DNA from 2 places in the Mesorhizobium sp. M0437 genome. Region 2 is predicted to be linked to the other one. Evidence: predicted binding sites of a transcription regulator. Region 2 holds the regulator's gene; the other holds the start of a gene.

Region 1 (3,420 bases), on a different contig from region 2:
GCCGCCGTAGGAGTTGCCGCTCTCGGAAACTTCGACATGGGCTTCCGGCAGCTCGTCAAGGAAGCGCGACGGGATGGTCGATTGCCAGAGGCCGTGGATGCGGCGGTTGGAGACGAACCAGATGTGCAGGTTCTTCTTGGCGCGGGTCAGGCCGACATAGGCGAGGCGGCGTTCCTCCTCCAGCCCTGAGCGGCCGCCCTCGTCGAGCGAGCGTTGGTGCGGGAACAGGCCTTCTTCCCAGCCGGGCAGGAACACGGTTTCGAATTCGAGGCCCTTGGCCGAATGCAGCGTCATGATGTTGACGGCGTCGAGCTCGGCGTTCTGCTCGGCGTCCATCACCAGCGCGACATGTTCGAGGAAAGAGCGCAGCGATTCATACTCCTCCATGGAGCGGATCAGTTCTTTTAAGTTCTCGAGCCGACCGGGCGCTTCGACCGAGCGGTCGTTCTTCCACATGTCGGTGTAGCCGCTCTCCTCCAGAATGGTCTCGGCGAGCTCGGTGTGCGGCGTGGTTTCGAGAGCCTTTTGCCAGCGTTCGAAATTGGCCGATACCTCGCGCAGTGCCGCGCGCGGCTTGGGCTTCAGCTCGTCGCTCTCGGCAAGTTTTGCCGCCGCCTCCAGCATCGGGATGCGCAGCGCCCGTGCGGTGTCGTGGATCTGGCGGATGGTGGCCTCGCCCAAGCCGCGCTTCGGCACGTTGACGATGCGCTCGAAGGCGAGGTCGTCGGCGCCTTGCGCGACGACGCGAAAGAAAGCCAGCGCATCGCGAATCTCGAGCCGCTCGTAGAAGCGCGGGCCGCCGATGACGCGGTAATTGAGGCCGAGCGTGACGAAGCGATCCTCGAATTCGCGCATCTGGAAGGAGGCGCGGACGAGAATCGCCATGTCGTTGAGATTGTGCTTCTGGCGCTGGTAGGCCTCGATGGTCTCGCCGACGGCGCGGGCCTCCTCTTCGGAATCCCAGGCGGCATGGACATGCACCTTCTCGTCGTCCTCGGCGATCTTTTCGGTGAACAGCGTCTTGCCGAAGCGGCCCTCATTGTGGGCGATGAGGTGGGAGGCGGTGCCGAGGATGTGCGCGGTCGAGCGATAGTTGCGCTCCAGCCGGATGATGGTGGCGCCGGGAAAATCCTTGTCGAAGCGCAGGATGTTGTCGACCTCGGCGCCGCGCCAGCCATAGATCGACTGGTCGTCGTCGCCGACGCAGCAGATATTTACGGTGGACAGGCGCGGGCTTCCCTCCCCCTTGAGGGGAGGGTGGCCGGGCAAAGCCCGGTCGGGTGGGGTCCGTGCGGCAGTGCTCGACCTACCGGCGGCAGTGCTCGACGCTCTAGCGGTGCCTTCTGCGGCAACCCCCACCGCCCGCGCAGCCGGCACCTCCCCCTCAAGGGGGGAGGATTGCGGCCGCTGCGCCAAGAGCCGCAGCCACATGTACTGGGCGGTGTTGGTGTCCTGATATTCGTCGACGAGGATGTAGCGGAAGCGCTTGTGGTATTCCTTCAGCACGTCCGGATTGGCGCGGAAGATGCGGATCGGATGGCACAGGAGATCGCCGAAGTCGCAAGCGTTCAGCGTTTTCAGCCGCTCCTGATAGGCCTTGTAGAGCTCGCGGCCCTTGCCGTTGGCGAAGGCACGGGCATCGCCCTCGGGGATGTCGGCGGGACCGAGGCCCTTGTTCTTCCAGCCGTCGATCATCTGGGCGAACTGCTTGGCCGGCCAGCGCTTGTCGTCCAGCCCTTCGGCCTGGATAAGCTGCTTGATCAGGCGCACCACGTCGTCCGTGTCGAGAATGGTGAAGTCGGATTTGAGCCCGGCCAGCTCGGCATGTCTGCGCAGCAGCTTCACTCCAATCGAGTGGAAGGTGCCGAGCCACGGCATGCCCTCGACATTGCCTTCGCCGATCAACAGGCCGATGCGCTGCTTCATCTCGCGCGCCGCCTTGTTGGTGAAGGTGACGGCGAGGATCTGCGACGGGAAAGCCTTGCCGGTGGCAAGGATGTGGGCGATGCGGGTGGTCAGGACGCGCGTCTTGCCGGTGCCGGCGCCGGCCAACACCAGAACCGGGCCTTCAGTGGTCTCAACCGCCAGCCGCTGCTCGGGGTTCAACCCCTTGAGATAGTCGGGCGCATTGTTCTGGTTGCTGCGGGCAGCCATGGCGCGCGCGGCAATGCCCGACGGGGCCACGGGCCGCGCGTTCGGTTCGTCAAAAAAAGGCATGTCTTCCGAAAAGCCGGACATCTCTCCCCGAATGTAGTGATTCGGCAGCGAAAGGCCAGAAGTGTCTCCGTTTTGTTCTCTGTCCAGTCGGTGGACTCACAATCTGGATGGGTCCGCTAACCAAAACGCCGGGCTTGCGATGGGTCGGCACCGTAAAACGCCGAGCTTGCTTGACAGGGGAAGCGGGCCGGAGAAAGTTGCGTGGGGGCAGGAGCGCAATGCCGGGTTGCCCATGGACGCGTCGCGGAGCGCACCAGTCGAAGGAGCACCGTCTTGGCTGTGGTCATTACCTCCCTGATCCTTTTCCTCATCGGCCTGGCGGTTGGCGGCGGCGGCATCTGGCTCGTGACGCTGGGCGGCAGCTGGTACTACGTCATCGTCGGTCTAGCTTTCCTTGTCGCGGCCTGGCTGCTCTACAGGCGCAGATCCACGGCGCTGTGGCTCTACGCGGCGATCGTGCTCGGCACGCTCGCCTGGGCGGTCTGGGAGATTGGCTTCGACTGGTGGGAGCTCGGCCCGCGCGGCGGCATCATCGTGCTTGTCGCGCTATGGCTGTTGACGCCATGGGCGCGGCGCGGGCTTACCGGTCCCGACGGACGCGCGCCGCTGATCCTCGCCGTGCTGGCCTCGCTTGCGGTCGCCGGCTATTCGATGACGACCGATCCAAAGGATATTGCGGGTGAACTCAACACCGACAAGGTGACGCCGACGGCCGATCTCGGCGGCAACGTGCCGGCTGGCGAATGGCACTATTACGGTCGCACGCAATATGGCCAGCGCTATTCGCCGCTCGACCAGATCACCGCCGAAAACGTCGCCAATCTGCAGCCGGCCTGGACCTATCGCACCGGCGACGTGAAAGGGCCCGACGACATCGGCGAGACGACCTATCAGGTGACGCCGCTAAAAATCGCCGACACGCTCTACATCTGCACGCCGCATAATTTCGCCATCGCCATCGATGCCGCGAGCGGTAAGGAGAAATGGCGCTTCGATCCGCAGGTCAAGCTCAACAAGGACCGCCAGCACCAGACCTGCCGCGGCGTGTCCTATTATGCCGATGCCAGGGTCGCCGCTGGCCAGCCCTGCGCCACACGCATCTACCTGCCGACATCCGACGCCCGGCTGATCGCGCTCGATGCGGCGAATGGCCAGGTCTGCCCGACTTTCGCCGAAGGCGGCACGCTGAACCTGGTCGCCAAC
Region 2 (3,420 bases):
CCGACATAGAGCGGGGTGAAGCCGAAGCGCATGGTCGATGGCGCGCGAAAATCGCCGATCACGCCACGTTCGATCAGCGCGCGCATGACCTGGTAGCCATGCTCATGCATGAATGAAATCTGGCTGCCGCGTTTTTCCCCATCGCGCGTGCTTTCGAGCGTGAGCCCGTAAGTGCCGCACTTTGCCTCGACAAGCTCGATGAACAGATCCGCCAGCGCGATGCTCTTCTTGCGCACCGCCGTCATGTCGACATCGTTCCAGATGTCGAGCGCGCCCTTCAGCGTGCGCATCGACAGGACCGGCTGTGTGCCGCACAGAAACCGGCGGATGCCGGTGCCGGCCGCATAGCCTGGCTCGAAGGCGAAGGGCCGTGCATGGCCCCACCAGCCGGTGAGCGGCTGCTGGATGTCGGAAAGATGCCGCTCAGCCGCATAGATGAAGGCAGGCGCGCCCGGGCCGCCATTCAGATATTTGTAGGTGCAGCCAACGGCAAAATCGGCGTTTGCCTTGTCGAGTTCGACTGGCATCGCGCCGGCAGTGTGGCAGAGATCCCAGACGATCATCGCCCCGGCTTCCTGAGCCCTGCGCGTCAGCGCCGGCATGTCGCGCAGTTCGCCCGACTTATAGTTGACGTGGTTGACCAGCACCACAGCGGTGCGTTCGTCGATCAGCTCTTCGATGGTCGGCGCGTCGACTCCCGAGAGGCGCAGCAGCGTATCTTTTCGCGTCGAAACCACACCCTCGGCCATGTAGAGGTCCGTCGGAAAACTATCGCCCTCGGCGACGATGACCTGCCGCTCCGGTCGCATGGCCATGGCGGCGTGCAGCAGCTTGTAGATATTGACCGATGTCGTGTCGCAGACCACTGTCTGGCCGGCCGCGGCCCCGATCAGGCGCCCGAGCTGGTCGCCAAGTTCAAGCGGCATGTTGAACCAGCCGGCCGTGTTCCATGCGCGGATGAGATCATGCGACCATTCTTCGGTCGCGGCCTTGTGCAGTTCATCGAAAGCGGCACGTGAAGCAGCTCCTAGCGAATTGCCGTCGAGATAGATCACTCCTTGCGGCAACACAAAGCGGTCGCGCATCGCGCGCAGCGGATCCGCGGCATCCATCGCCTTTATGGCCACGAGATCGGGAATTCCTGTCATGATTTGTCTGCTCCCCCAAGATCCAACGCAACGCCGGACACGCATCGACTGTTCTTCCATTACTTGGTTGCGCGCAGCAAGGCTCCACCGGCGAGAAGCAGCCTGACCAGGCGGTGGAAACCGGGACTTAACCCGAGGTTGGCGTTTTGAGTTCGTTTCGTTCACGGTGCATTGACCAAACCGCACAGTCGATACGGGTTCAATTCCGTGCCTTTTGCCGACCGACGGCCGATGCCAGTGCCGCCTTCTAGGAGGCCAGAAGGGCGCAAACGAAAGCAGAATCAAGGCGATGAGGCTCGCGGCGGTGAAAATGCGGTACGCCGGTAGGGGACGTCGTTTGTTTCCCGAGCCTTAACGCATTCATTAAACTTTAAACAGTTGCGGAACACAACTGGAACAGATAGTGTTTGTTCTGGGTTTGTTTTTCTGATTCTGTTGGGGGTCGCTATGCTGACACGCAAACAACACGAACTGCTTATGTTCATCCACGAAAGGTTGAAGGAAAGCGGTATCCCGCCTTCATTCGACGAGATGAAGGAAGCGCTCGACCTGGCTTCCAAATCCGGAATCCACCGGCTGATTACGGCGCTGGAGGAGCGCGGCTTCATTCGCCGTTTGCCCAACCGGGCCCGTGCGCTGGAGGTGCTACGCCTGCCTGACTCGATCGCCCCCGGCCTCAATGCGGCACGCAAGTTCTCGCCGAGTGTCATCCAGGGCAGTCTTGGGCAAGGCGCCCCTCGGCAAGGCAAGCCGACATCGTCGCGCGTGCCCGCAGCCGGAAATGACGACGATGTCGTCGCCGCCGTTTCGATCCCAGTGATGGGCCGCATCGCTGCCGGTGTGCCGATCGACGCCATCCAGCACCAGACGCATTCGATTTCGGTGCCGCCGGATATGATCATGGGCGGCGAGCATTATGCGCTTGAGGTCAAAGGCGATTCGATGATCGAGGCCGGCATTTTCGACGGCGACACGGTGATCATCCGCAATGCCGATACGGCGAGCCCCGGTGAGATCGTGGTGGCACTGGTCGACGAGGAGGAAGCGACGCTGAAGCGGTTCCGCCGCAAGGGCGCCTCGATCGCCCTGGAAGCCGCCAATCCGGCCTACGAGACGCGCATCTTCGGACCAGACAGGGTCAAGGTGCAGGGCAAGCTCGTCGGACTGATCCGCCGCTACTGAGCTCCGCCCTTGGCGCCGGCTTTGGGGTTGTCGGCCCGGCGGTATGGCGGCAGGCCCCGTGCCGCGCGTGAAAATTTCCGCTGCACGTGCCAGGGCCGGTATGATTTTTCGACGGCGAAGCGGATCTCGGCGCGTGTTGCCGCTTGTGGATCGAAATAGACGGCGGCACTTCCCGCGCGCGCCAGTTGCCGTTTGGTGACGACGAGGACCAGCCGGTCGTAGTAGCAGGGGTTATGGGCGGTGGCGTCGTCGATGACGATCAAGCTGGCAAAGGCGCAGGCTGGCCGCGCAGTATCGCGGTCCTTGGCTTGCGCGATGATCGCGCCGGATGGATGCCTGGCAAGGCAGAGGCCGTCCGTGCAAATGAACGGCATGCCCGGCGGTAGGTCGGCCGGATCGGCAATGTCGAATTGCGGGTCGTTCTTTCCAGGTGTTTCCGGCGCGACGATAGCCTCTGATGTGAGCGCGCGTTTCCAGTTGTCGATGGTGAACTCATTCGGGCGTGCCCGGTTGACCGCGAGTTCACCGCTGCCGATCGGCAGCGCGACCAGCCGTGCGTCCTCCGAGACCAATACGTCGGGTATGCGTGTCTGCGTTGTCGTCAGCAAGCCGGCGAGCGCAAAAGGAAGTGCCGCCAGCCGCAACCACGTCGTCGCCATGCTGGCAATGACGAGGGCGATCGTCACCAGAAGGACGGATCTCAGCGAAATCAGCCCGACCGCATCGATCGGCGAGCGCTCCGAGATCCACCCGGACAGGGCGATCATCGCCGTCAGCCCCTTGCCCATGACATAGAGAAAAGGGCCATCCGCACCGAACGGCATCGCCAGCGCGCTGAGAACGGCGAAGGGCATGACGACCAGTGACACGATGGGCATGATGGCCAGATTGGCGAACAGGCTGAGCGGCGCCACGCGCTGGAAATGCCATATGGCGAAAAGCGCCGTGGCGCTCCCTGCAATGATCGAGGTCATCGCCAGACCGCACATGCCCAGCAGGACCTTTCGAGTGGCAAAGCGTAGCGGCGACTGCCGCGGCGGCGGCGTGGTGGCCCTGCCGGCGCGGTAATCGGACCAGCCTGCATAGGCGC

What was found. The regulator LexA, encoded in region 2, represses DNA repair genes until DNA is damaged. The targets are predictions, from matches to a motif close to TGTTCNNNNTGTGTTCNG.
Region 1: a site for LexA is predicted at 2,280-2,297, ahead of NKI72_RS28760 (ATP-dependent helicase). Genes of this name have one in related genera too.

What each region holds. Positions count from the first base shown of each region.
Region 1 covers NZ_JAMYRK010000069.1:13,768-17,187, forward strand. The annotation lists gene NKI72_RS28760 (ATP-dependent helicase) at 1-2,238, opposite strand, end outside; gene NKI72_RS28765 (glucose/quinate/shikimate family membrane-bound PQQ-dependent dehydrogenase) at 2,491-3,420, shown strand, end outside.
Region 2 covers NZ_JAMYRK010000066.1:5,404-8,823, reverse strand. The annotation lists gene kynU (kynureninase) at 1-1,148, opposite strand, end outside; gene lexA (transcriptional repressor LexA) at 1,596-2,330, shown strand; gene NKI72_RS28265 (ComEC/Rec2 family competence protein) at 2,324-3,420, opposite strand, start outside.